Regions from separate parts of the Priestia sp. D3YE.R1 genome, predicted to be linked through region 4. Evidence: riboswitches for the same ligand, from Rfam matches in the RefSeq annotation. Region 4 holds a riboswitch; each other region holds the start of a gene.
What was found. Region 4 has a riboswitch for lysine ahead of dapA (4-hydroxy-tetrahydrodipicolinate synthase). Riboswitches for the same ligand answer to the same signal wherever they lie in the genome.
Positions count from the first base shown of each region.

Region 1: it holds a riboswitch for lysine, as region 4 does, so the genes downstream of both, lysA (diaminopimelate decarboxylase) here and dapA (4-hydroxy-tetrahydrodipicolinate synthase) in region 4, are expected to answer to the same signal.
Region 2: it holds a riboswitch for lysine, as region 4 does, so the genes downstream of both, ACOZIR_RS00910 (aspartate kinase) here and dapA (4-hydroxy-tetrahydrodipicolinate synthase) in region 4, are expected to answer to the same signal.
Region 3: it holds a riboswitch for lysine, as region 4 does, so the genes downstream of both, ACOZIR_RS12015 (amino acid permease) here and dapA (4-hydroxy-tetrahydrodipicolinate synthase) in region 4, are expected to answer to the same signal.

Region 1 is NZ_JBLTHW010000003.1:506,802-514,267, forward strand. It holds gene ACOZIR_RS20910 (O-methyltransferase) at 1-201, shown strand, start outside; gene ACOZIR_RS20915 (LysR family transcriptional regulator) at 431-1,342, opposite strand; gene ACOZIR_RS20920 (hypothetical protein) at 1,818-1,952, opposite strand; gene ACOZIR_RS20925 (dicarboxylate/amino acid:cation symporter) at 2,090-3,352, opposite strand; gene lysA (diaminopimelate decarboxylase) at 3,405-4,733, opposite strand; lysine riboswitch at 4,872-5,054, opposite strand; gene ACOZIR_RS20935 (CBO0543 family protein) at 5,121-5,633, opposite strand; gene ACOZIR_RS20940 (NAD(P)/FAD-dependent oxidoreductase) at 5,970-7,088, shown strand; gene ACOZIR_RS20945 (hypothetical protein) at 7,162-7,287, shown strand; gene ACOZIR_RS20950 (DUF2680 domain-containing protein) at 7,294-7,466, shown strand, end outside.
Region 2 is NZ_JBLTHW010000001.1:173,860-181,325, reverse strand. It holds gene ACOZIR_RS00915 (YslB family protein) at 261-788, shown strand; gene ACOZIR_RS00910 (aspartate kinase) at 839-2,071, opposite strand; lysine riboswitch at 2,212-2,389, opposite strand; gene uvrC (excinuclease ABC subunit UvrC) at 2,455-4,221, opposite strand; gene trxA (thioredoxin) at 4,450-4,764, opposite strand; gene ACOZIR_RS00895 (electron transfer flavoprotein subunit alpha/FixB family protein) at 5,185-6,165, opposite strand; gene ACOZIR_RS00890 (electron transfer flavoprotein subunit beta/FixA family protein) at 6,199-6,972, opposite strand; gene ACOZIR_RS00885 (enoyl-CoA hydratase) at 6,991-7,466, opposite strand, start outside.
Region 3 is NZ_JBLTHW010000001.1:2,254,420-2,261,885, forward strand. It holds gene ACOZIR_RS12015 (amino acid permease) at 31-1,470, opposite strand; lysine riboswitch at 1,573-1,757, opposite strand; TPP riboswitch at 1,932-2,032, shown strand; gene thiT (energy-coupled thiamine transporter ThiT) at 2,065-2,670, shown strand; gene ACOZIR_RS12025 (ethanolamine ammonia-lyase reactivating factor EutA) at 2,828-4,246, shown strand; gene ACOZIR_RS12030 (ethanolamine ammonia-lyase subunit EutB) at 4,273-5,643, shown strand; gene eutC (ethanolamine ammonia-lyase subunit EutC) at 5,658-6,371, shown strand; gene eat (ethanolamine permease) at 6,393-7,466, shown strand, end outside.
Region 4 is NZ_JBLTHW010000002.1:1,131,344-1,138,809, reverse strand. It holds gene ACOZIR_RS18010 (DUF421 domain-containing protein) at 1-302, shown strand, start outside; gene ACOZIR_RS18005 (CBS domain-containing protein) at 495-920, opposite strand; gene ACOZIR_RS18000 (DMT family transporter) at 1,199-2,044, shown strand; gene dapA (4-hydroxy-tetrahydrodipicolinate synthase) at 2,302-3,189, opposite strand; lysine riboswitch at 3,317-3,495, opposite strand; gene ACOZIR_RS17990 (hypothetical protein) at 3,754-4,011, opposite strand; gene ACOZIR_RS17985 (hypothetical protein) at 4,073-4,360, opposite strand; gene ACOZIR_RS17980 (H-type small acid-soluble spore protein) at 4,778-4,957, shown strand; gene ACOZIR_RS17975 (hypothetical protein) at 5,074-5,244, shown strand; gene ACOZIR_RS17970 (DUF3243 domain-containing protein) at 5,492-5,809, opposite strand; gene ACOZIR_RS17965 (hypothetical protein) at 6,060-6,464, shown strand; gene ACOZIR_RS17960 (cupredoxin domain-containing protein) at 6,689-7,063, opposite strand; gene ACOZIR_RS17955 (PQQ-dependent sugar dehydrogenase) at 7,357-7,466, shown strand, end outside.

The DNA of each region.
Region 1 (7,466 bases), on a different contig from region 4:
TCGAAAAAAGGAAGTCTGATTATTTGTGATAATGTTGTTCGTCAAGGGCATGTGGTGAATGCAGAAAGTGAAGATGAAAATGTAAAGGGAATTCGCCAATTTATGAATGCTCTGGCTCAAGAAAAACGAATCAGTGCCACGGCTATACAAACCGTTGGAAGCAAAGGCTATGATGGCTTTATTTTAGGAATTGTTGAATGATAGAACTCGTGTTACATATAAAGAGGCTGGGACAAAAGTAGTTTTGTTGAAGGAAAATCCGCACGATGAATTCAAATTCTTGATGGAGAATCTCGATTCATCGTGCGGATTTTCTCATGGTGATAGTAAACGTAGATTTCATGCATGTATTTGCTTTTAGCTGTTCAGATCATGTATCCGATCCGTTTGTCTTTAGAGTGGATTGATGCCGTTATCTCCCAGCCTCTATTTAATTTGCGTCCAACTTATTTGTCATTTGTTTTTCGGTTAAAAAACTAATTAATTCTCGTACAGCAAATGAACTGTAGCGTTCTTTTAACAGAATAATTCCAAGTTCCCACATCATTTCTGGATCTGCAATAGGTATCGTAATAATGTTCGGGTCCTTCACCTTGGCATAAAGCGATTCGGGCAAAATAGCAATACCAAGTTCTGCCGCTGTTAATTCAATAATTAAATCCCATTGAGAGCTTTTATACGCGATAGAAGGCACAAAGCCTGATTTTAAAGCATCTTGAATTAACCGGTCGTGCAGCGTAAATTCTTCACTGAACATAATAAATTTTTCATCTTCCAATTCTTTCATCCAGACGGAAGAACGTTTCGCTAAAGGATGGTTTTTATGGGCGTATAACAGAAACCTTTCCTTAACGAAGGGGTATACGTGAAAATAATCATCATGACCGCTTGTGAGAGGAAGCATAACAATCCCCATATCTACACCAGCCTCTTCCACAAGCGCTTCAATTTTTTTTGCTCCAAATTCAATAAGCTCTAGAGATACTTTAGGGTATTGTTTATTAAATGATTTTGCAATCTTCGGGAAAAACAAGGTCCCGATGAGCGGAGGGACTCCCATCTTGATTTGCCCGGTTTGCAAATTCATCAAATCTCCCAACAAGTGAGGCATGTCTTTTAACACCGACAGAGCTTTAGTTGCCTGGTGATACACAACTTCTCCTGCATCAGTCAGCTTTAATTCTCTTGTCGAACGATCAAGAAGCTCAAATCCTAGTTCATTTTCTACTTTTTTGACGGCTTTACTTAAAGCCGTTTGTGACAAATGAACTTGCAGCGCTGCCTTTGTAAAATTTTTATGATTCGCTACCTCTATAAAGTATTCTAAGTCTCTGATTTCCATGTGAAACTCCATTTCTGCAAACTGCTTATCCTTTTTCTTTACTCTTTATTTTACCTATTAAATTATTTACTGTAAATGCGCTGATTAAAAAGGGAGAATCTATTCAATGAATAAAAACAGGGAAAAAATAAACTAAAGTTTCTGTCGAAGTTGATTTATAAAACAAATAATCTTTTTATAGAGAAACCTAGATTTTGCTATTAGCTGATGGGGAATATAAAGATTTTTGCATCTACGTTCGGGCAAAAATGCAAGACTTATCAAAATAACTGAAAGTCCAAAGGCTGCGGCTGTAATCTCTAGCCAAGAAAACATCATATCATTCCTCCTTTTACAAACCTATTAATAGAATATGTAAAAGTTTGAAAGGAGGTTGTACGATAGACCTATAACGAGCGGCGCTATGAAGCTCCTTCTAAAAATAAAATGACGTTAAAGAACGCAGAGCCTGTGCCACACGTTCTTTAACGTCATTTTATTTGCGCTCTTCAGCCTGATGCTCTTGTTTGTTTTGCTCAGTGAGACGTTTTTGATGAGCTTTTGTTTCTGCACTTACGTGATTCGCATCATTCGGTTGATTCTTCTTTGAACCTCCTGCAGCGTTACTCATTAGACGACACCTCCAGTCCGGTTATGCAACATACCTATAGAATGTGCGTATTTACAGACTTTATACATCGCTATCGATATTACTGCACACGAAAAAAGCAAAGGAAGAGTCACTAAGACTGTTCCTTTGCTTTTTTACTAGGCGACTTTATCGGTGGTGATAATTTTGTTAATCCAGTCTTTTCCTTCTGTAAACCTTGTAACAAGCATCGCTGTTACTGTATTTCCCGTACTGTTTAAAAGCGTAGCAGGGGCGTCAATAATCGTTGAAATGACCGCAATAATAGGCAGGACTTCTGGAGAAAATCCATAAATTGTAATAATTAACATTTCGCCAATCATACCGCCTCCAGGAATCGCTCCCATTACGGCTCCAACTAAAAAGGCTACGCCTAAAATACTCAAAATACTCGTAGCAGACGTCATATCTTTGCCAAACAAACTGAATAAGAAAACAATTTTTAGAATACCGCCGATAACAGAACCATCTTTATGGGTGTTTGCTCCTAATGGAATAACTGTTTCAGCAATATCCAGCGGCACACCCATTTTCTTTGTTGCATCTAAATTAACTGGAATAGATGCAGCAGAAGAACAGGTAGCAATAGCGGTGATAGAAGGAGCGGCTGCATTTTTCCAGAACAGCTTAATTCCTGCTTTACCGCCAGCAATCCATGCGTATAGCGTAAAGAAGCCAAAATAGTAAACGATTGCAATTAATAAGTAAAGAATAAATGCTCTAGCGTACCCTTGTAAGATCTTTGGTCCAAGTTCTCCTACTACAGTAGCAAAATAGCATCCTAAACCAATTGGAGCATAGTACATCACAATTTTAACAACCTTCATCGATACTTCTTGACCAGAAGTCAGAAATTTCGCCATAGGCTGTCCTTTTTCACCAGCCATCGTTGTAGCAATACCGAAAATAACGGCAAAGACAATTAATTGTAAAATATGCTCTTTCGAAAATAACTGAACAAAATCAGGTACAGTAAATGTACTAACAAGCTGAGTTAAAAGGGCCATTTTTTCAGCTGTATTTTCACTGTCACCCATTAATTCTTTAATGGCAGAAGTATCTACGTTGTGCAGGGGATTGTAAAGTGAGGCGCCTAAAAAGCCTAGAACGGCTGAAACAGCAGCAGTGGCGACAAACACAACGGCAATACCCAGCATAATTTTACCAAGACGTTTCATTTCGTTCATGTTTGCGATCGCCGAAGCAACACTAAAAAAGACAAGGGGAACGATAATCATGAACATTAAATTAAGAAACAAATCACCAAAGGGCTTTACGACTGCCACATCGGGCCCGATAGCATATCCTGCTATCCCGCCAATTAAAATAGCGAGAAGCAGAATAAGCGATGATCTGTACGTTTTAAATACACTTAAAACCATAGTTAGATTTCCTCCAAACAACAATAGCTTCTTTACTACGCAAGAACAGCTATCATTTGCTCATTGCATAGGTAGTAACGACTGGCTTTACATCTTTACGCACCAAATCTTCGTATGTTTCTCGCTCTACAGCAAGACGAGCTTCTCCATTTTTCACAAATACAACAGCAGGGCGCGGAATACGGTTGTAATTGCTAGCCATTGAATAGTTGTAGGCACCTGTAGAGGATACTGCTAGTAAATCTCCTTGATTAACGCGCGGTAAATCGATATCCCAAATAAGCATATCTCCTGATTCACAGCATTTCCCCGCAATTGATACCGTTTCATCTTTTTTATCCGTCACTCTATTAGCCAAGACAGCTTCATGTTTTGCATCATAAAGGGCAGGACGGATATTGTCAGTCATACCGCCGTCAATTCCTACGTATTTGCGTACACCTGGAATCTCCTTAGTTGAGCCAATTGTGTAAAGCGTTGTACCTGCTTCTCCTACAATGCTTCTTCCAGGCTCAATCCAAACTTCTGGAAGGGTATAATTTTGTTCAGTTAACGTGCGGCTTAGCTTTTCTGTCAGTGCATCTACATAATACTCAACTGGAAGAGGAGAGTCGCTTTCGGTATAACGAATACCAAAACCACCACCTACGTTTAAAACTTTTACTTCAAACTCCATTTTATCACGAATACTGAATAAGAAATCAGTTAAAATATCAATGGCGCGAGAAAAACCATCTACTTCAAAAATTTGCGAACCAATATGACAATGAATGCCTAAAAGATCGTAGTAAGGCTTTTCTAAGGCAGAACTTACCGCTTTCATAGCTTGGTCATTGGAAAGACCAAATCCAAACTTGGAGTCTTCCTGTCCGGTCATAATATACTCATGTGTGTGGGCTTCAATCCCTGGAGTAACACGCAGAAGAATAGATGCTTTCTGTTTGCGCTCAGCTGCTAACGCATGCAAAACTTCAAGTTCGGTGAAGTTATCCACAACAAAACAGCCAATATTCGCATCAAGAGCCATTTCCATTTCTTCAATCGTTTTGTTATTTCCGTGAAAATGAATGCGTTCAGCTGGATATCCAGCTTCAAGAGCTGTAAATAATTCTCCTCCTGAGACCACATCTAGTGACATATCAAGCTTCGTTAAAAGGCTAGCCATTTCCATGCAAAGAAACGCTTTCCCTGCATAGGCGATTTGATATGAAAATCCGCTTCTTTGAAAGGCTGAATGGAAGGCCTTGCATTTTGTCTCAATTAATTCTTGATCGTAGATGTATAGGGGAGTGCCGTATTGTTTTTTCAGTTCAACCGTATCGCACTTCCCAATTTCTAAATGATTGCTGCTGTTAATTTTACTCGTTCCATGTAAGTACATAATCCGTATCCCTCCATTTAAATCATTCAACTATAACTTTGATGGTCAGTAGAAAAACACAAAAAAGACCCGTGAAGTGATGTTCACGCGTCTTGGTTTCATAATAATAAAGTATTATTACATTCTAGGCATCAACATCTCTTCAATAGCTCTCCACAAACCAAATGGTTTGTGACAGCTCAGCATTTATTCAATACTGAACCAGTATATGAACACAATGGATGTTTATATACTTCGGCACGAAATCCCTTTTACTTATCTTCACAGACTCCATTAGTCTCCAATAAGTGACTCTTGATTTCATGCACCTCTATTCTCAGAGAGGAAAATTATATTTAAATGTAACTCCTATTATATTTCCTTTTCCTCTGTCTAGTCAATGAAAAGTTAAGGCATAGGAATATCAAAGAAGATAAATAAAAAAGCTATGAAGCTTCCAGAGAGTATCCAAGCAGCCAGCGCTGTCTTCTGATGAATCACTAAAAGTGAGAACGTGACAATATTGAAGAGAAAAGAACACAGCAGCGACCATCCATAATGATGAGTGATACTGTGATTAACATAAGCAATGAACTCAATCACAGTAAATAAAAGCGCCCACAAAAGAATCCACCACAGCCGGCCGCTTACATGCAGCGGCAGCCTTCCTAAAAATACCGGTATGACAAACGGATAAATAATTAAGGTTATTCCAAGGGAGACCATTAGGTGATCGGGTAGAAAAAGGTGGTCAATACCAACAGGATGAAATACCCATACCCGGTGATGAAACAGCAGCACTTCATAAAGCAAATTCCCCGTGACCCAAAACAGCAAAGTAGGATAGTATTCTTGATATCTTCGCCACTTGCCAAATAGTAAACCAAGAATGATAAAAAATAATACAAATGAAGATTGCATACGCTCTCCTTAAAATAATGGTTATTTCTTTTTATTTACATATTATAGCGGTTTTATTCTTTTATCTTTTTATTCAGAACCTATAATAGAAAAGCGGTAAGCAACAGCGTTAAAGATGTACGATCACTATTTATGATTTTCTCCACCCTGCTATACTCTCGGTAAAAGAACTTCTAACGCTTTTGTTTACGATGAAGGGAGCTATATGTCAAAATCAGCACGCGCCAAAAACAAGTTAAAAATAGCTTCGCCTAGTATGTGGCTTCTTTTTTTGCTATGCTAAAATTACATACATATAGCATGAGAATACTAGAAGAAAGAAAAGGGTGTTTTGGTATGAAAACATACATCGTAGTTGGAGCAGGGATACTTGGAGCTTCTACAGCATATCATTTAGCAAAAGCAGGAGCAGATGTGACATTAATAGATCGCAAGGATGCTGGTCAAGCTACTGATGCAGCAGCAGGAATTGTTTGTCCATGGCTTTCACAGCGTCGAAATAAAGCATGGTACCGCTTAGCAAAAGGCGGCGCCAAGTACTATCAAACATTAATTCAGCAATTAGAAGAAGATGGAGAAACGGATACGGGATATAAGCGAGTAGGAGCAATTAGCTTACATACTGATGACCAAAAGCTTAAAAAAATGGAAGAACGAGCATATAAGCGTCGGGAAGAAGCTCCTGAAATAGGCGAGATTACACGTTTATCAGCTAAAGAAACACAGGCTTTGTTTCCGGTTCTTTCCGAAGAATACAGTTCAGTTCATATTAGCGGAGCCGCTCGCGTTAACGGAAGAGCTCTTCGAAATGCACTTGTGAATGCAGCGAAGAAAAACGGTGCAAAAACAATAGAAGGAAACGCAGAACTTCTTTATGAAAATAATCGAGTAACGGGCGTTTCCGTAAATGGACAAACCCTTCTAGCAAGTACAACAATCTTGACAGCAGGAGCGTGGGCAAATCAATTACTAGAGCCTCTTGGAGTGGAATTTTTAGCAAGCTTTCAAAAAGCGCAAATTGTCCACTTGCATCTTCCAGATTTAGATACCAAAGACTGGCCCGTTGTGATGCCTCCAAGCGACCAATATATTCTTTCGTTTGAACAAGGTCAAATTGTCATAGGAGCAACACATGAAAACGATACGGGTTATGACTTGAGAGTAACGGCTGGGGGGCTTCATGAAATTTTTTCAAAGGCCTTATCCATTGCTCCCGGCTTAACAGAAAGCACAGTCTTAGAAACAAGGGTAGGATTTCGACCATTTACTCCGGGCTTCTTGCCAGTCATTGGAGCTCTTCCGGCTTACGAAGGAATACTAGTAGCAAATGGTCTTGGAGCTTCTGGCTTAACGTCGGGCCCTTATCTTGGTTCAGAACTTGCTAAATTAGCACTTGAAATGGAAATGGAAATTGATCTTAGCGATTATGATGTAAGAGGAGCTATTGAGTCCTAAGCAAATAGAATGAATGAAAACAAATAGAAGTTCGCAAACTATAACTACTACATGATGAAAGGAAGTAGATTGTTTGCGAAAGGTTATAATAAGTGCAGCAGCAGCTTTTTTATTTATGAGCGCGACGCCTGTATTAGCGGAAAACAATCCTCAGCCAGAAACAAAAGACGTGAAGCTGACGTCTCAGCAAAAGCAGTAATTATCCGTGCTGTACAAAGAAATGTTCGAAAAAAAGAAAGAAATACTTTCAAAATATGTGGAGTACGGCGTGCTAAGCAAAACGGAGAGTCAAAACATTTCTTCACATATGGAAAATCGCTATCAGCATATAGAGAAAAATGGTTTTGTGCCGAAGCGGCACTGTCATAACATGCATCA
Region 2 (7,466 bases), on a different contig from region 4:
TTGATGTTAAAGATTTTTTCTTTCTATTATAGTATCGCTTGCCACAATTAAGTAAGCGTTTACTTTGTACTTTTATTGTAAACAAGTTCACAAAACATTTACACAGGTAAAAGTACCCTTTTAAAAGGTATTTTATGGTTTTTACATCTTTACATCTAACTCTTTTTACCATAATAAAGTTCCTCTTACATTTTATTAAAAAAATGCGTGAGAGGTTTTTTAGATTTGTATATAATAGTAGTAAAGAAAGAGGGGAAAGCATGAGCAATTTACAAACAGAATCACAGCAAGAACTTGAAGAGACGATGGAAACATCAGAACCTAATGTCGCAGCTGAAACAGAGAGAGCTCTTGATCACGTTCCATATTTCGGATACAGCCTTTTGCGTGATGTGTTAATTCCAGAGCTTCTTGGAGACGAAACGAATACCATCTCATACTGGGCAGGAAAACACCTTGCGCGTAAATATCCATTAAATACAATGGATGAAATCGTCGCTTTTTTTAAAGCCGCTTCCTGGGGAACACTGACGCTTGCCAAAAAAGATAAATATTCACTAGAGCTTGAATTATCAGGTGATGTGGTCAGCAAAAGATTTCAGCAGGAAACTTGTTCGTTTCATCTTGAGTCAGGATTTGTGGCTGAACAGATTCAGCGTCAAAACAACTGCCTAACAGAAGCCTACTTAACACCTAAAGAAAAGAACGGAAAAGTGCTGATTTCCGTGCAGTGGGACCGAAAAGATATCTTACCTACCGAAACACGTGCGGAGCGTTATAAAAAGTAAAAAATACGTATATATAAAAGACGTGGAGATACCACGTCTTTTTCTTTTCTTTATACTTGCACTGCCTGCTGCTCTTCTAGTTCAAATGCTACGTGAAGCGTCTCAACAGCTTTTACCATATCAGCATGCGGTACAACTGTAGATACTTTAATTTCAGACGTGCTGACCATCTTCACTTCAATTTTCTCTCCTGCCAGCACTTCAAACATTTCGGCTGCAACACCTGGATTAGAAATCATGCCAGATCCAACAATCGATACTTTAGCCAGCCCGCTTTCATGTTCAATACGCGTATATCCTAAAGTAGATTTATACTCCTTTAAGACAGCAAGAGCAGCTTCTACATCTACGGTTTTAATAGAAAACGAGATGGATAAACGATTATTAGCCGTTACGTTTTGAATAATAATATCCACATTTAACTGTTCTTTTGCTAATGCTGTAAAAATAGTAGAAAGAGTTTGTAACTCGTTGTTCAACCCTTCAATTGTCACCCGTGAAATATTATCTTCAAACGCAATTCCTCTTACGACTAAGTTTTGTTCCATTGAAACTTCCTCCTCAACAATCGTTCCATTCTCGTTTTCTAAGCTTGAACGCACTTCTAGCGGTACCTGATAATTTTTTGCAAACTCAACAGCGCGCGGATGCAGCACCCCTGCTCCTAAATTGGCTAATTCTAACATTTCATCATATGAAATAGAGTAAAGTTTACGAGCATCTTCTACGTAGCGCGGATCTGTCGTAAACACTCCTGTTACGTCTGTATAAATATCACATTTTGCAGCTTTTAATGCTGCAGCAAGAGCTACTGCCGTCGTGTCAGAGCCGCCTCGACCTAATGTCGTAATGCTCCCATTTTCTGAACAGCCTTGGAATCCAGCTACTACTACGATTCGCCCTCTATCTAATTGGCTTTGAATACGAGTCGTGTCAATGCGCTGGATTCGTGCATTGCTGTGAACTGCTTCCGTCTGGATACCAGCTTGCCAACCTGTTAGCGAAGTTGCTTCATGACCTTTGCATTGAAGAGCCATGGTTAACAGGGAAATCGTTACTTGTTCTCCAGTTGTAAGAAGCATATCCATTTCGCGTTTACTTGGACTGTCCGTAATATCACTTGCTAATTTCACCAGTGCATCTGTGGTTTTGCCCATTGCCGATACAACAACAACTACTTGGTTACCGCGCTCTGCTTCTTGAATAACACGGTTTGCTACATGTTGAATACGTTCAACAGAACCAACAGATGTTCCACCAAATTTTTGAACGATTAATGCCATAATTTTGTTCATTCCTTTTCAATAAATTTGCATATGCAGGATGATGAGAAGCTAAATTTTTTTACTCAGACAATAAAAAAAGCAATGAGATGAGCTCTCATTGCTTAACGAACGAAAATTATAAACATAACCGTCCACTGCCGTGAGATAGCTCTCCAAGAATCTACATCTTGACAATCCTACGTTTATTCAACGCAGAACCAGCAATCATTACTATGAGGTAATGTTCACTTCGGCAAATTTCCCTTTCCGCATCATTCATAAGGGCTCATACCCTTCCTGATACGTACTGATTAAATTTGCACCTCTATCTTCACTTCATTTGATGAAGTGTCGTATGAAATTAGTTAATAGCTTATCAAATATTTTCTATTATTTCAAGACTATTTTTGCAATGTTTCATAAATTTTTTCAGCAATGTTTTGAGGAACACCTGAATTTCGAATATCTTCAACCGTTGCTTCTTTCAATTTTTTCACCGAACCAAAATGCTTTAACAAAGCTTTTTTACGCTTTTCTCCCACTCCCGGAATGTCGTCCAGAACTGACTGAAAAGCGGACTTAGACCGCACTTGACGGTGGAAGGTAATCGCAAAGCGGTGAACTTCATCTTGAATTCGCTGAAGCAAATAAAATTCTTGACTATTGCGTTCAAGCGGTATGATTTGAGGAGGCTCACCAATCATCAGGTTGGAGGTTCTGTGCTTATCATCTTTGACAAGACCTGCTGTAGGCACTAAAAGTCCCAATTCATTTTCGAGAACGTCCTGTACTGCAGCTAAATGCCCTTTGCCTCCATCTACAACAATTAAATCCGGAAGCGGAAGACCTTCTTTTAACGCTCTGGAATACCGTCTGCGAACGACTTCTCTCATGGAACTGTAATCATCTGGTCCCTTTACGGTCTTAATTTTATATTTGCGATATTCTTTCTTTTCCGGTTTCCCATCAACAAAAACAATCATCGCAGAAACGGGGTCTGTTCCTTGAATATTTGAGTTATCAAATGCTTCAATCCGATAAGGAGCGGCAATTCCAAGCTCTTCTCCTAACCGTTCAACTGCGCCAACCGTGCGCTCTTCATCTCGTTCAATTAAATAGAATTTTTCACCGAGCGCAATTTTTGCATTTTTACACGCAAGTTCCACTAATTCTTTCTTTTTGCCTCGCTTTGGATGCTGAACCTCTACTTCTACTAATTTCTCAGCTAACTCTGCATCAATCGTTGCTGGAACCATCACTTCTTTTGGCTTAATATTTTTGGCATAAAACTGACCGATAAAAGTTAAGAAATCTTCTTCTGGCTCTTTATAAAAAGGAAACATAGAAACTTCTCGTTCAATTAATTTCCCTTGGCGAATAAAGAAAACTTGAACACACATCCAGCCTTTATCATAAGAATAGCCAAACACATCTCGATTAACAAAATCATTAAACGTTACTTTTTGCTTTTCCATTGTCGCTTCGATATGAGTAATTTGATCTCGGTATTCTTTAGCCCGCTCAAAGTCGAGCTCTTCTGAAGCTTTTAGCATTTTTTCAGTTAACTCTGTTTTGACATGCTCATATCCACCATTCAAAAACCGCGTGATATTTTCAATAATTTGTTTGTTTTGCTCTTCTTTTACTTCTTTTACGCAAGGAGCTAGACATTGCCCGATATGGTAATACAAACAAGGTCTGTCTGGCATAGTGGAGCACTTTCTTAACGGATAAATGCGATCAAGAAGCCGCTTTGTTTCATTTGCAGCTTGAACGTTAGGATAAGGACCAAAGTATTTTCCTTTATCTTTTTTTATTTTTCTTGTAATAACAAGTCGGGGCTGTTTTTCAGCTGTAATCTTAATAAAAGGATAGCCCTTATCATCTTTAAGCATGATATTGTATTTTGGATCATGCTTTTTGATTAAATTCATTTCTAAAATAAGCGCTTCTAAATTAGAAGATGTGACGATATATTCAAAATCGACAATGTCGTTTACAAGTCGAAGCGTCTTTCCGTCATGAGATCCGGTAAAGTAGGAGCGTACTCGATTTTTTAATACTTTTGCTTTTCCTACGTAAATGACCGTTCCATATTTATCTTTCATCAAGTAACAGCCGGGCTGATCCGGTAAAATAGCCAGCTTTTCTTTTAAATAATCGTTCATACTTTTCTCCTTCCTCTTCTCTTACTCTGTCCATCTATACAATCGCTTATGAAGCGTAACCTACATTCTTTCCTGTCTTAATACATGTACATAAGCCGGATTTATGGCAGTGTTCCTTACATCTAGTATAAAACAAACGAACGCATATTCGCTAAATAAAAGTATTCCCAAAAGAGAAAAAGTGGAGAAAAAGAAAAAAACCTAGCCTGAGCTAGGTTAGGTTTTGACTTACGCGTGTTTATTAATTAATTCTGTTAATGCTTCTTTCGGTTGGAAACCAACTACTTGATCAACTTTCTCTCCATCTTTGAACAATACTAAAGTTGGGATACTCATAACACCAAATTTTCCAGCTGTTTCTTGGTTTTCATCAACGTCTACTTTTACGATTTTAACTTTATCGTTAAGTTCGCCATCAATTTCTTCAAGAACTGGAGCGATCATTTTACAAGGTCCGCACCATGGTGCCCAAAAGTCAACAAGCACTAGGCCTGATTTAATTTCATCTGTAAAGTTTTTATCTGTAGCATGTGCAATAGCCATTTTAATTCCTCCTAAATATATGCAATATCCAAATTCTACTCACAGTATATCACCTTCAAATAAGGTTTGCTAACTTTTTGCTTACATTTATACTGTTTATTCTCCGCTCTAGTTTGTACAATTTGCCTAAAAATATGCGTAGAAAATTTCGTTTTCCACGTAATAAAAGAGATTGAGACCTAACTAAATCAACCGAATCTAAAAGCGAACAGATTGGATAAATAAGATTGGATAAATAAGATTGGATAAATAAGCTCGTACAAATCACTTGTTCCACCGCTGTTGATTTCCGTGCAAGACTTCTTCGCCTTGCCCTCCAATCACCAGCTAAAAGCAACTACGTCCATGAAAAAATCCGAACGATTAATCGTTCGGATCTTCCTTCAACAAAAATACGTTTGTCCTAGCCTCTTTTACTATTTACGCAGACTGTACTTTCAGCTTTTTAAATTCTTCCGTTAGCAGAGGCACTACTTCAAATAAATCTCCAACGATTCCGTAGTCAGCTACTTTAAAAATGTTCGCTTCAGGATCTTTATTGATTGCAACAATAATTTTTGAATTTGACATGCCGGCCAAATGCTGAATAGCACCTGAAATTCCGCAGGCAATATATAAATCTGGTGTGACTACTTTGCCCGTCTGACCGATTTGAAGAGAATAGTCGCAGTAATCTGCATCGCACGCTCCTCGAGACGCTCCAACAGCTCCATTTAACACGTCCGCTAGTTCTTGGAGAGGTCCAAAACCTTCCGTGCTTTTTACACCTCGACCACCTGCAATCACGACTTTTGCTTCGGATAAATCAACTCCTTGCGTTGCTTTGCGTACAACTTCTTTTACAACGGTACGCAGGTTTTTAATTTCAACATTTAAATCCTCTACATCGCCTGTACGTCCCTCATCTTTTGCAAGCGGTGAAATATTATTTGGACGAATCGTGACAAACGTAAAAGCATCGGTCATGATTTTCTTTTCAAATGCTTTACCAGAATAAATTGGGCGAGTGAAGACTACTTGATCCCCTCCCACTTCTACATCCGTCACATCGGAGATAAGTCCTTTGTCTAAGCGGGCTGCCAGCTTTGGCGCTAAATCTTTGCCAAGAGCCGTATGGCCAAATACGATAGCTTCAGGCTGTTCACTTTCAATGATGGCTAATAACGCCTGAGCGTAACCATCCGATGTGTAAGCAGCTAAATCTTCGTGCTCCGTCACAACAACTTTATTCGCTCCGTACGCAATAAGCTCTTCACTTAAAGCTTTTACGTCCTTGCCTACTAACGCTGCAACAATTTCTCCTCCGTCAGCTACAGTAGACGCTGCGGAAATCGCTTCAAACGATACGTTTCGTAATCCCCCATCACGTGCTTCTCCTAGAACTAACACTTTGCGTCCCATTACAATACCCCCATTGTTTTGACTTTTGACTTATTAAATGACTTTTGCTTCCTTATGCAGTAAATTGACCAGTTCTGGTACTTGATCTTTTATATCTCCTTGTAATACGCGTCCTGCATCTTTTTTCGGAGGCAAATAAATTTCAATTGTCTTTGTTTTTGCTTCTACATCATCTTCATCTAAATCTAAATCATCCAGTTCCACTTCAACCAACGGTTTCTTCTTCGCTTTCATAATCCCTGGAAGAGATGGATAGCGAGGCTCATTAAGTCCCTGCTGAGCTGTTACTAAAAGAGGAAGCGACGTTTCAATAACCTCTGAATCACCTTCCACATCGCGTACAACCGTCACTTTTTCACCTTCGATATCCAATTTTGTAATGGTCGTAATATAAGGAATTTCTAACTGTTCTGCTACGCGCGGTCCCACTTGGCCCGAACCTCCATCAATCGCTACGTTTCCTGCCAAGATTAAATCAGGAGATTGTTCTTTTAAGTACTGTGCCAGCAGCCTAGAAGTCGTGTACTGATCGCCATCTTCTATGTCATCTTCTGTGTTGATTAAAACCGCTTTATCTGCTCCCATAGCCAAAGCAGTTCGGAGTTCTTTTTCTGATTCTTCCCCTCCTACACTCACGACCGTAATCTCCCCGCCATGCTTTTCCTTTAGCTGAATAGCTTCTTCAACTGCATACTCATCGTAAGGATTAATAATAAATTCAGCTCCATCTTCAACAATTTGACCATTTTTTAAAGAAAGTTTCTCCTCTGTATCGAATGTTCTTTTTACTAACACATAAATATTCATTCAATTCCCCTCCTAAGCTTATTTTCCTAAAAATTTAGGCTGGCGCTTTTCAATAAAAGCAGCTACGCCTTCTTGAGCATCCCGGCTTTTGAATACGCTTCCAAAAAGCTGCGCTTCTTTTTTGATGCCGCTGTAATAAGCATCTGTTTTTACATGCTGAAGCAGCTGCAAGGTAGCTTTAACAGAGATTGGGCTTTTTTTGGCAATTTTTCTAGCAAGTAAAAATGTTTCATTAATAAGCTGACTTTCTTCAAAAGCTGCGTTTGCCAATCCTAACTCCACTGCCTCGATTCCGGATATTGGATCGCTTGTCAGCATCATCTCACAAGCCTTATGAACTCCTACATAACGAGGCAATCGCTGAGTACCTCCAAACCCTGGTATAATTCCTAACTGAAGCTCAGGCAAGCCCAGCTTAGCATTTTCCGTTACCAAACGGATATGGCAGCTCATAGCAAGCTCCAATCCTCCGCCTAAGGCAGCTCCATGAATCG
Region 3 (7,466 bases), on a different contig from region 4:
CTCTCTATTCAAAAGAATAGAGAGCTTTTTTTATTCGTATTTTTTCACTGTTACTTGACACTCTTTTAACGGGATAAGTTTTGACTTTTTCGTCCATTTGTATCCTAACCAAACAATTAAGAATAAAGGCAGTCCGATATAAGAAACAAGTACACCGTACCAGTCAATCGAGTCACCCATAAACGCCGAATAGTTTTGGCCTAAAATAACAACGGCACATAAAATAAAGGCAAAGATAGGGCCAAATGGGAAAAGTTTTGCATGATATGGAAGTTCACTCAAATCATGACCTTGAGCAACAAATGCTCTTCTAAAACGATAGTGGCTAATCGCGATTCCTAACCAAGCAATAAAACCAGACATACCAGAAGCGTTAAGTAACCATGTGTATACCGCACCATCTCCAAAGAATGAAGCACCAAATGCAAGTGTACCGACAAGCGCCGTTGCGATTAAGGCATTAACCGGAACGCCTCGTTTATTCACTTTTGCTAAGAACCTCGGTGCTTTTCCATCTTTCGCTAAGTTCCACAGCATACGTGTAGAAGCATACATACCTGAGTTACCAGCAGATAAAACAGCTGTTAAAATAACGGCATTGATAGCTGATGCAGCAAACGCTAGACCTGCTCGTTCGAATATTAAAGTAAAGGGACTTACTCGCACATCATCACTTGCTAAGGAATCCGCTGTGTATGGAATAAGCATCCCGATAACAAAAATAGCTAAAATATAAAATAACAAGATGCGCCAGAAGACTTGTTTAACTGCGCGAGGAACCGTTTTTTCTGGATCTTCACTTTCTCCAGCTGCGACTCCAAGCAACTCTGTTCCTTGGAATGAAAAACCTGCAGCCATAAAAATACCTAGGACAGTAAAGAATCCACCATGAATAGGTCCATCACCAAGCGTGAAATTTTTAAAACCTGGTGCTTCATTGTTAAAGATACCAAAAATCATCATAATACCAATAACTAAAAAGATGATAACCGTTATTACTTTAATTAACGAAAACCAAAATTCTGATTCACCAAATCCTTTTACAGAAAGGTAGTTAAGCCCAAACATAATTAATAAAAAGAGGGCACTCCATAAAATAGAAGAAGAGTTCGGGAACCAAAATTTCATAATAAGGGCTCCAGCGGATAATTCAGCTGCAATCGTAATAGCCCAGTTATACCAGTAGTTCCAGCCGAGAGCGAAACCAAAGGATGGATCTACAAACCGAGACGCATACGTACTAAACGAACCAGCTTCAGGCATATAAGCTGCGAGCTCCGCCAGGCTGGTCATCAAAAAGTAAACCATGACGCCAATGATCGCGTAAGCTAAAAGCGCTCCCCCGGGTCCTGCTGTGTGAATTGCTCCACCACTTGCTAGGAATAAGCCGGTTCCGATGGCTCCTCCTAATGAAATCATCGTTAAGTGGCGAGATTTCAACCCACGTTTTAATTCTTGCTGCTCTTGCATAGATAAATACTCCTTTCGAATGTACGGAAAGAGACGGGATAACATAAAAAAAGCCCGCAGTATATGTGCGCGCTTTTAAATCTGAAAACCGCGTCAACCTTCCGTGAAGATAGCTCTTCACATCATTCGCATGATGTGACAGTTCTGTTCCTGTTCGGAGACAGCCCCAGCTTAAATCAACCGAGAAATGATCTAAACTTCGGCAATTTTTCCTTTCAAGCAACATCATAAATGTTCTCTGCATTTCCGTTACTTTACTATTAAAAACTGCGACCTCTACCTCATCGATTAGGATGAGGGTTTTTTATATTCAATTGACATAAAAGAAGTATATCAAATACTAAAACGATTGTCATTATAAAAAATAGATTCAGAAAATAGAAACATCTTTGAAATCTCTCGAATCTATTTTGTGACATATGGTATAATAAATATTGTCTTCATAATACATAAATATCCGAACGTACCACAGGGGGAGCCGCAGTGCTGAGAGTGAACAAATTGTTCAGACCCTTCGAACCTGTTAGTTAACGCTAGCGTAGGAATGTGGGAATAGTAGCATATATTTGCTTACTCCTGTGTAAACCGTTTGATATGAATGATTCAAAAACAGGAGTGAGAAACGTGAATAAAGCATTACCTTTACAGGCTAAAATTGAAATAGCTATTTTTGCAGCATTGGCACTTTTACTTGATCTTTTGCCTTCCATTAAGATTGCAACGGCTGTGAGTATTTCGTTCTCCATGGTGCCCATTTTTATTATGTGCTTTCGCTGGGGAGTAAAAGGCGGAGCTCTATCTGGTCTATTATGGGGGCTTTTGCAGTTAGCAACAGGAACGGCTTATATTTTAACAGCGCTGCAAACATTTATTGAATATATTGTGGCTTTTGCTTTTATAGGTTTTGGAGGTGTTTTTTCACAATCTATCAAAACAAATTTAGCTAACAATAACAGATCAAAAGCTTTTGTTTTAATTGTTCTATCCCTTATTATCGGCAGCTTCGCGCGCTATTTCTGGCACTTTATTGCTGGTATTATTTTTTGGGGATCATATGCGCCAAAGGGAATGTCCGCTTTGTGGTATTCTTTTTCAATGAACGGTATTTCAATGGTAGGGTCATTAATAGCCTGCTTAATCATTCTTTCACTATTAATTCCATCGGCATCAAGAATGATTGTAACTAAATCACACTCATAATAAAAAAGACTAAATCTACCAAGATTTAGTCTTTTTTTGTCATTTGTCACCTTTGTTTACACGAAAGTGTGTCAGGTTTGATAACATAGTTAATGAAATATTCAAAAAACTGTTTTATGATAATCACCATATTCAAACGAGATAAGGGATTGATAGCATGATACAGAAATGGATCACGAGCATAGGGTTAGATATTGGAACAAGCACAACAAAACTGATTGTAAGCAAGCTGTTAATAGCAAATCAACAAAACCAGTTTACGCTGCCAGGCTGTCAAATTATTGATCGTCGCGTAACGTATGCAAGTTCCATCTATACAACACCTATGGTAAACGAAGTTGAAATCGATGTTCGAAGGTTAACACTATTACTAGAAAAAGAGTACAAAAAAGCAGGGGTCTCCTTAGATCAAGTGGAGGCAGGCGCTGTGATTATTACAGGAGAAACTGCTCGGAAGCAAAATGCAGAGAGTATCGTTCACTATCTAGCTGAACACGCCGGGGATTTTGTTGTTGCAACAGCTGGTGCTGACTTAGAAGGAATGTTAGCGGCAAAAGGATCGGGAGCAATCGAACGTTCTGTTGAAACAAATCGAGTAATTGCTAATATCGATGTAGGGGGAGGCACCGCTAACATCGCTTTATGTCAAAATGCCAAAGTGATAGAGACGTTCACATTGCATGTAGGCGGAAGATTAATTCGTCTGAATTCAGATGGTTTTGTTACCTACGTTTCGCCTTATTTAACTGAATTTTTAAAAAATAATTCTTTGATGCTGTATGAAGATGAAAAAGCAACATTTGAAAAACTCTCTTCTATCTGTCAATTGCTAGCTGAAGAAACCGTGAATTATGTAAGAGCACTGACTCAAACCTCTTCGCTGCTCGTTTCTCCTCATATAAGGTCTTCTATACAGCCGGAAACAATCATGGTTTCAGGAGGAATAGGAGCAATGATGAAGAAACAAAAGCCAAAAACAGTGAAGGAAGTGGCCGTACACGGAGATATCGGTCCGCTGCTAGCGTATCACTTTCAATCCATACAGGTATCTCAAGCCGCTGAAACAACGCGCGCTACTGTCATTGGAGCCGGCATGCAAAATACAGAAGTTAGCGGGTCAACCGTATACATTGGGTCTAAACGGCTGCCGCTGAAAAATATTCCGATTATAGAGATACCCGTACAGCAAGAAGAGGAGTGGAATCCGCAGCTGTTTCAAGAAAGAGCTCGAACGGCATGTATGCAGGCTTCAATTGTTTTCAGTGCAGAAGATCCTCCCGCTGCTATTGCTTTATCTCATTTTCCTTACTGCAGCTATAAGATGCTTCAAGAATTAGCAAAAGTAATAAGCGTTGAATTCATTGCTTGTTTTAAGGGAGCTAAGTGCCTCGTTGTTTTATGCGAGCAAGATATTGCAAAAGCTTTGGGACAAGCACTAGCCAAACAGAAGAAAGAATTAGAAATTATTTGTTTAGATCAAATTGATTTTACACACGGAGATTACATTGATCTTGGATTACCAGTAGCTGGAGAAGCAATCTCTGTTTCCGTTAAAACGCTCGCTTTTTCATCCTAACCCACTAAATATACAAGGAGGAAACGATGTTTAAAACTACACGATTATTAGGAGAAACATTTTCATTTTATAGCTTAAAAGAAATCATGGCCAAAGCAAACGAAGAACGTTCTGGAGATCAGCTAGCAGGAGTCAGCGCTGAGTCAATGAAAGAAAGAATGGCAGCCAAACAAGTTCTAGCTGATATAACACTTGCTGATATTCGAAATTACCCTCTGCTCAGCGCAGATGAAGACAATGTCTCGGCGTTAATCGAAAGTCAAATTGATTCATCGATTTACGACATTATAAAAAATTGGACGGTAGGGGAGTTAAGAGAATACATCTTATCTGATGAGTATACGGGAGAAGACCTTCTTGCGCTTAGCAAAGGATTAAGCAGCGAAATGATTGCGGCAGCTACTAAAATTATGTCCAATTTAGATTTAATTCAAGGAGCAGCCAAAATAGAAGTGCAAACCACTTGTCAAACGACTATCGGCCAAAAGGGCGTATTGGCTTCCAGAGCTCAGCCTAATCATCCTTCAGATAACTTAAAAGGAATGAGAGCATCTCTCTACGAAGCGTTAAGCTATGGAATTGGGGATGCGGTTATTGGAATTAACCCCGTTATTGACACAACGGATAATATCTACGCGCTTTTAAATGAAACAAAAAATATAATCAATGAATGGTCCATCCCTACTCAAAACTGTGTGTTATCACATGTAACAAGTCAGATGAGAGCAATCGAAAAAGGAGCACCGGCGGACTTGATTTTTCAAAGTTTAGCAGGAACAGAAGCCGGTAATGACTCATTTGGGATTTCACTGCCTATGCTCGATGAAGCAACAGCGTTAATTCATGAAAAAGGTACAGCAAAAGGTCCGAACCGCTGGTATTTTGAAACAGGACAAGGTTCTGAACTGTCAGCAGAAGCTCACTATAATATTGATCAAGTAACGCTCGAAGCTAGATGCTACGGCTTAGCTCGCCACTACAAGCCTTTCTTAGTTAACACGGTTGTTGGATTTATTGGACCTGAATATTTATATAACAGCAAACAAGTCCTACGAGCTGGGCTAGAAGATCATTTTATGGGCAAAATGCACGGATTGCCTATGGGAGTAGACGTATGTTACACCAACCACATGGATGCTGATCAAAACGATATGGATAATTTAAGTATGCTTCTAGGAACAGCTGGAGTGAACTTTGTAATAGGAGTGCCCATGGCTGATGACTGCATGCTAAACTATCAGTCTCTTAGTTATCATGATATCGCAACCGTGCGCCATGTACTTGGCCGTACCCCAACGCCTTTATTTCAAAAATGGCTAGAAGATCAGCGTATTATGGAAAACGGACGCTTTACATCAAGAGCTGGAGACCCAACTATTTTTATGAATTTGATTTAAGGAAGGTGCTTACTATGATACCAAAGTCAAATCGCGATCCGCTTGAAACACTTAAACAATTTACCCCTGCCCGCATAGGTGTCGGTCGTACGGGAACAAGGCCGCTAACAAAAAACGTTTTATCTTTTCGTACGGATCACGCCGCAGCTGTAGACTCTGTATATGGAGTAGTTTCAGAAAATCTTCTATCTGAATTTAATCTTTTTTCTGTGAATACACGCGTGGAGTCAAAAGAACATTATTTAAAACGACCGGATCAAGGAAGATTATTAGCAGATGACGCTAAGAAAGAGATTTTAAAAAACTGCGTGCAGCAGCCTGATGTACAAGTAGTGGTATCAGATGGACTGAGCGCTAAGGCAATCGAAGAAAACATGAGCGACGTGTATCCTGCTTTAATTGATTCCCTGCAGTCATATGGACTTCGTGTCGGGACTTCATTTTTTGTAAAAGGAGGACGAGTTGCATGTATGGATGAAATTGGCGAGATTATAAAACCAAAAGCACTTGTACTATTGATTGGAGAGCGACCCGGACTGGTCAGTGCTGAATCAATGAGTGCTTACATGTGCTATGAACCTAGCAAAGGGAAAAAAGAGTCTGATCGTATGGTTATTTCTAATATTCATAGAAGAGGAACGCCTCCTATTGAGGCAGCCGCACATATCGGTACCATGATTAACAAAATGATCAAGCAGCAAACAAGCGGTGTACATCTTATTGTCTAAACATCAAAAGGAGGAAAAGGTATGGCGTTACAAAAACAATTAAAACCTATTCATTTATGGGCTATTTCAGTCGGCATGGTTATTTCGGGGCAATACTTTGGGTGGAATTACGGGTTTGAACAAGGCGGGATTATCGGACTTGCAATTGCAACCTTGATTGTAACCGTGTTTTATACGACGTTTATGTTCAGCTATGCAGAGCTTTCAACATCTATTCCGCAAGCCGGTGGACCTTCAGCTTATGCAAGAAGAGCACTTGGACCTTTTGGCGGATATATCGCCGGAATTGCATGCTTGCTCGAATTTATTTTTGCTCCTCCTGCTATTGCGGTATCAACAGGAGCATACCTGCACTTTCTTATCCCAGCAGTTAACCCTGTATATGCAACGGTAGGTGCCTTTATTTTCTTTGTTTTACTAAATTTAATCGGGGTAAAAGAAGTAGCGGTGATTGAGCTTACAGCTACCATTGTTGCACTAATTGGTTTATCTATTTTTTATGTAGCTGGTCTGCCTCATGTACAAACATCAAATATCTTTAACGATCATTCATTTATTAATGGTCCAACAGGAGTACTAGCAGCTATTCCATTCGCTGTTTGGTTTTATCTAGCAATAGAAGGCGGAGCGATGGCTGCGGAAGAAGTGGAAAATCCTAAGAAAAACATCCCTAAAGGGTTTATTGGAGCAATTATTACTCTAGCAACCGCAACGTTGTTTACACTATTTGTAACAGCAGGACTTGGCGGAGGAAGCGGTAAGTTAGCCGATTATCCACTTCCACAGGCACTGTCTTCTGTATACGGAAACGGTATTTCAACGGTTGTTGCTATTATTGGATTATTTGGATTGATTGCTAGTTTAAATGGAATTATCATGGGGTTTTCAAGACAGACCTATGCACTTGCACGAGATGGTTACTTTCCTAAATTTCTTGCTAAAACGAAGAAAAAAGGAGTTCCTGTCGGCGGTTTGTTGATTCCAGGAGCAATCGGTGTGATTTGTGCTGGATCTGCCACGTTTGCCAATGCCCTTATTATCTTATCTGTATTCGGAGCAATGATGATGTACTGCATCAGTTTAGTTTCTCTTTTT
Region 4 (7,466 bases):
TGCTTTTACAACTGCGGGATAAAAATATAGGAGATATCCGTGAGGTGGATTATGCGATATTAGAGCCTTCGGGTACATTATCTGTATTTAAAAAATCAGAAAGCAAAGATAAATCAGGATCTGTATTTTTACTTCCCCTTGTTATTGATGGAATCATTCAAGAAAAGCATTTAAATCTAATAAATAAAAATTCTTATTGGCTTTTCAACGAATTGAAACAAAGAGGATACAAAGACGTAAAACGTATTTTATATTGTAGTTTTTTAAACGGGCAACTTTTTGTGGATATAAAAAATGAATGATAAAAAAAATTCAGGACGAAAATGGGTTTAAACTTGGCTAATTCTATAGAAAGCCCTAAACTGCTGGAGCTATTGAAAACAAGATCTTTAAAAGCTGTAATAGCCATTCGTGTTGTTATGTATAAACTAAGAGCAAGCTAATTTTTATTGGCTTGCTCTTATCTATAAGATGAAGTACAAAAAGGGCTTTTTTTATTTATTAAGCTCAGCAGGAGCTGAAATATTCTCAAGAACTTTTCCTGTTTCTTTATTTGAAGTATTACTTACCGCTAAATCTCCCAAAGAAACCATTCCAATAAGTTTTCCATTTTCTACAATAGGAAGTCTGCGTATTTGATGCTGAGACATGATGTCTGTAGCCTGCTCTACAGACATGTATTTTGTACCGGTAATGACATCAGTGGTGATCATTTCAGATATTTGTGTATTCGTATTAAAATTATTAGCTAATCCCTTGACGACTAAATCACGATCCGTTATTAGGCCTATTAGCTTATCATTTTCACAAATTGGAATAACTCCTACATCTACATTCTTCATCATATTAGCTACCTCACCACATGAACTTTTAAGGTTACCTGTCTCAATATTAGAAGTCATCACTTCTGTTATATTCATAGCAACTCCTCCTTTATTTAATCATTGTCTTACTTCACTTGATTCCCGCACCTCATCTTCTAAAACGTCCATTTGAGTTTTAGGATACAAAGCTTTAGGTTTTAATAAAAGAGCACAACCCGTTGGTTCGTAATAAATTTATACTTCTCCTCTTCTCATCTTTATACTTTTACAAAAGAGTTATTCGAAGTTATTTTTCATTAAATTGAAATATTAAAACTATTATATAAATTGTATAATTTAGTAGTATAAAAACTACTAGGAAGGGATTACACACTATGTTATGGTTTATATCTGCTTTAGGGACAGCTGTATGCTTCGGAGTAAACAATACTTTATTTAAATGGGGTGCTCTTCAACATTTATCTAAAGTGTGTATTCAACTTTTCTTTTATTGGATTTCTTTTTTTATCCTCTTATTATTTACTCTTATTAAAGGAAGTTTTGAATTTCACATTTTACCTATTTTAACGGGGGCACTAATCGGTATCTTAAATGCCAATGGCAATATCCAAATGTCGAAAGCCTTTGAGAAAGGACCTGCGAGTATTACATCTACCATTATTGCGATGAATACAGTCATTGTTGTTATAGCTACATCCTTATTATTTCCTCAATCCATTCCTTTAACAAATTGGATTGGTATCGTCATTATTATATTGGCAGCTTGTATTATTCAGTATCAACCAAACAAAACGGCACACATAGAGTATAAATTATGGATTTTGAGCTGCTGTTTAGCTCTTCTATCTATCGGCACAGTTGGTGTTATTATGAAATTCAGCACGTATCAGCACTTTAGCATGGGTGAAATGCTTGTTTCAATGTATGGCGGAGGAGCTGTCTATTTAAGTTTATTAGCTCGGAAAGAACTTAAAAAAATAACTGCACATAAAATTGAAATAAAGATAGGTATACTAGTTGGTATATTAAGTACGATTGGTTACAGCTGTTATTTATTCGCCCTAAAGGAAGGTCCATCCAGTGTGGTTTATCCAATCATTAGTTTAAATTGTATTGTTGTTTTAATTGGGAGCTTAATTATCTTTAAAGAAAGACTTAAAAAATATCAATTAATAGGAATTATTCTTACTCTATGCGGAATCGTGTTGACTAAGATATAAGTTTTTGCACTAATACCGACAGAAGAACGAACACATAGTGAAATAGGTCTCCTTCTGTATGGCAACTGAAGATGTATATAGTATACATAGAAAAAACAGAAAAACTCCCCCAATGCGTTAAGGGAGTTTTTCTATTTTTAGGAGTTAGCTAAATGATGATTCATCCATCTTGAGCTTTTGGCAAAATCTTGCCTTAATGCCTCGATTGAATCGGTCGTTTTAGCTATGCTCTCTCTTCTAATCTATTTTTATTTATTTCAACAGGTAACGTTAATGCCGCTAGCTTGCAGAACTTCTTCTAGCGCACTTTGCTCTTTATTGCTTAAAGGAACCATTGGCAAACGAACACCGCCAACTTGTATTCCATTTAGATTTAATGCAGCTTTTACTGGTGAAGGACTTGGCGCAATAAATAATGCTCTCATAATGGGAAGCAGATTGCGATGTGTAGCAGCAGCTTTTTGGACATCGCCATTTTTGAAGGCATTAATCATTTGTTGCATATCATTGCCAATGATGTGGGAAGCAACTGAAATAACTCCTGCCCCGCCAATTGCTAATACTGGTATTGTTAACCCATCATCGCCGCTGTATAGTGTAAAGTCGCTAGGTGTTTTGCTAATAATCTCTGCCATGGCATCCAAGTTGCCACTTGCTTCCTTAATTGATACAACATTAGGAATCTCTGATAGACGAACAATTGTTTCAACAGAAATGTTAACTACGCTTCGCCCTGGGATATTGTAAAGCATAACTGGTAAAGAGGTTGACTGGGCAATCGTTTTAAAGTGCTGGTACAAGCCTTCCTGAGACGGCTTATTATAGTAGGGAGCAACGAGCATAATACCATCGACTCCTGTTTCCTCTGCAAGTTTCGTTAAGCTAATCGAAGCTTGCGTGTTGTTTGAGCCAGTTCCGGCGATGACGTGGACTCTTCCCGCAGCAGCTTCTACAACACATTTGAATAATTCAATTTTTTCTTCTGTGGTTAATGTTGGAGACTCTCCAGTTGTACCAGCTACAACTAAGCCATCTGTGCCATTTGTAATTAAATGCTCAACTAACGTTTTCGTCGCGTTAAAATCAATTTCGCCATTCTGATCAAACGGGGTAACCATTGCTGTTAATACTTGGCCAAAATTCATAACTACACACCCTTTATAAAATTTTTAAAATTAGAGGGGTTAGGGCCATTCATAAGAAACGCAAAAAAGCAGCAACGAGGGATTCGTTGCTGCAGTAGAAACAATATTTATCAAAAATAGTTTCCGTGCGTAAGATAGCCCTCCATACAGTTTCCCATATGACAGTTCTGTATTTATTCAACAGCAGAACCAGCTTCAAGAACATGAGATTCTTTCGGCTTCGGCAAATACCCCTTTCCACAATTGTCATTGGATCTCATTCTCCTCAAATTGTATACTTATGATCTTTGCGCCTCTATCCTCACTTCAAAAAATATTGAAATAAGAAAATATTTAATTGCATTTAATATAACAGTAAATTTCCTTTCACGCAAGAATCATTTAAGTATAATTTTATGGACACCATGTAATTAAGTCCTTACACTTATTTTTTAGAGAATGCCTCCGGATTATTGACTCAAACCCACAATCTCAGTATCACTCATATTACTATTCCACCTTTCTTTTTGCTATTCACCACATGTTTTAACTTACATATTATGCACACCATAAAAAGCCACCCGCTTAGAGTGACTTAGCATTAGGTTTATTCTTTACTTCATCAGGTACGTAATCTAAAAGTACGGATATTATTGTATTAAAATGCCATGGAGTAAGATTGTTGCCAGCACTTTCTTTTAACTCAGTTCTTAGCTTTTCACCCCATATAGGATATTTATTGTTGCTTTTTGCTTCCTCTAACATATAATCGACTACATTTAGTACTTTATAATATTCATTTTCTTTTGCGCTAATATAATAATCCTTTTGTTTATAGTTCATATCTCCAATCCCCTTTTGGTTATTTATGAACAATACATTTTTTCATAAAATAGCATCAAATTTAGACTATATCTCTTATTTCCTTATAACATCTACATTGATTTAAATAGTTTATAATATCTTGGTTATTTACTTCTTTGATATTATCTCCAAAAAGTTCAACAGCACTTTCTAAACGTTCCCTTTTATTATCAATCGTTAGTACATATCGAAGTGCATCAACTACTGGTGCATTATGGTATGTACGACGAACGAAATATTCTTCGATTGCCTTATTTAAGTATTCTGATTCAGCCTTTCTAAATTTAGGTTCTGACCTTTGAAGGTTCTTTACCTCCATCTCTATCATAAATCCCTCATCCTCTCCGATTTAATTCACTATTTTATTCCCCTGCTAGAAGTAAAATAAAACTTAGTTTGTATACAAATTAATGTATTTTCTAAAAAAAAAAAAAAAAAAAAAAAACACCTGTAAAGACAGGTGTTTTTTGTAAACTTAACATATTAAAGGAGAAACGATTCGTCAGCAAAAGGAGAAATCTGATTAGGTACAGTATGTGCTCATTTTTCGTATTTATACGTATTCGAATTAAAGAATAAAATGAGGTTAAGCAAACCCATTGATGTTCGATTTTTGCAAGGTTAAAGGATAGATTAATTTTTGACGAAGTGAGTTATAGAATGTAGTCAAGTTATTGTTGAGGAAATATAGCTTTATCTTTTAATTGATGTATCACAGGGACATACTAAAAAATGAGGTGATAACATGGAAATAAATCGAGCTAAACAAATTCTTTCTTCCCCCAAGGAAATTGATGTTCATTACCACGGAGTTCCTATTTGGATTAAAAGTGTAGATGAAACATCAAGTATGGCTACCGTTCATGCGAGAGGAACACATGATGAAGACCGTATGGTTCCAGTCCTTGATTTAGAAGAAAAATAAAAAGTCGGAAAGAAAGAATGTAGTTTTTTACATTCTTTTCTTCCATCTCCAAATAGAACCCAATAACTGATACCATATTTCTGTAAGCTTTATTTATAAGAAAAAAGAGGTGCAGCATGAAAGAGAAAAAAGAACCACAACTCAGAAGTGGCGAGCTAGAAAATGCGCAACTAAAAGGCTATTACGGAATGGATCCTGAAACTAGCCTTCAATCTGTTAATTTTGCTACGACAGAGAACCCATATTTAAATGAGCATTACCAAGAAGATTCTAAAAAAAATGAATAAAAAGACAAGGAAATAACCAACCTTTATTTCTTTTCTGTAGTTATGCATTTTTATTAAGTTGACAATAGAAGGGTTTGCAGATAACATATTTCGATTTCGGCTTATTCTTACTTTTGCAACGATATTACCTGACACTTAACCATTATAAAGAGCCACTTGTTTTACGCAAGTGGCTCTTTGCTATGTTGATTGAATACACTTGATCCCTAATAAATAATGGCAAAAAGCAATCTATAATTGATGTAGATTATTCTTTGACTAATTTAACAAGCATATGAGCAAGATGATGTTGTTCTTCCTCGTTTCCAACTTTCCATAACTCATGTAACAAGTATTGCTCTTCATTTTGTGGCTCCTCATGGGTTGCGAGATAGTCAGCTATTTTTTTAGCTGCTAGAGCTAATTGATTATCATTTAACCCTAGTTTCTCACCTTTTGTGACTTTATCTCCTAAGTAACTTTTAAATTCGTTAAAACTAGAAAGGATGTTGTCTTTCTTCTCTTGACTCATTTCATTTAGTTTATCCTCTACTTTATTTTCAACGGTTTTAGTATTATTGTTCATTTTTCATTCTCCTTCCAATTAAGTATCAATGTTCTTATATGGTAAATCCCCCATTTACAGGTATATAAACATTTCGTAGCCTACTCATTAAGCAGAATAATAGTGAAACTTGAATAAAACTCGATTATTTGTAATAGAGTTTAGTGAAAAACCTTTTTGATAACAGGATGTATTTCTTAGGATGTTAACAAACTAGGTTAGTTTTACAAAATTTAATCGGTTATTTAGATGAGGAACGGAGTGAATACAAATGAGTTTAGCTACTTACATAGGTTCAAACGTAGAATTACCTATTAATAAGGAATTAGATGATTTAGTTACTATTGGGAGCTGCTTTTCAGATGAAAGAAATCGATTGAACGTAAAGAAACATCAATTTACTACCCTTTATGTTTATGAAGTTGCAAGCGACTGGGGAATTGAAATTACGGAGTATATGAATAAGAGCAGGCGTAAAGAATCAAAAGAGAAACTGATTGCACTATGCAAATTGATGGACCGCTATCTTAAGTCAGGAGACTTTTTTGAGTTGTATAGTTGTTGGATAGGGGAAGAAGCTGAAGAACAAGAGAGGAAATTAACGTTAAACATCCATTACTTTGACATTGATGATATTGACATGCCGGAAAAAACATTAGTTAGAATTGAAAAGTGAGTTCGCCCTATTATTATGGTGAATTTTCCCTTACATGGTATACATAAAAAAGAAAAACTCCCCTAATGCCTTAAGAGAGTTTTTCTTTTTAGTTAAATATTAAGGGTGTAATTGCTTGTTACTTACATATCATTTAATATTTTTGTAGATATTTATTATAACCTATCAAATGATTTAGGGAAAGCAAAAAAATGAAAGCGATTACTTTTAATTGGCCCTGCTTGTTATTTGACTATCACTTTCCCTACCATTCCACTATTAAAATGATACCTACATATCAGTTCATATGTACCGGGATTTTGTGGTTTCACGGTAATGGTTTTTTCTTTTCCAGGCTGGACTTCAGCGTCAATACCGAGTTTTTCTACTGTGAAGGTATGCTCTTTCTGACCTTCATTTTTCAATATCAATGTTATCGTCTTTCCACTCGGGATAGTGATGGTTTCTGGATTGAAGTAATCATCGTTCAACTGAACCTCCATGGCTTGCTGTCTTACCACGTCGGATTCGGCCAAAGCGCCGAGTGACCCTGAAGTTATCACACCGATAACCATCGCAAACAAAACAACCCATCCCGTTAACCAGTTTTTCATAGACATTTGCATTCACTCCTTTCACAAGTCATATTCTTTTCCAATTCATAAAATAATATCACTATTTTTTGTGAATTAATTATTATTTTTCCTTAATTTCAATTTTGGGAAGTCACAAATAGTTATGAACGTTGGGAGAATCTTGAGTGCTGAGAGAAGAAAATAGCAGGCTTAACCAGCACTTCTCGATTACGTCTCTCAATCAAATTACCGCACTTTACAAAATAGTATTGATACTAATGGAACAGTTCCAATCATATTCTTATAAGAGAAAACATTAAAAAGGAGTGTTAAGTTAGTTGATAAAAGCTAAGGTTAGCTTACGGCCTATTGTTAGTAAGATAAATTTACCTACCGTTTTGAAAACAGCTATACTTCCGGGTGACTCATTTGAAAGCTTATTTATTGC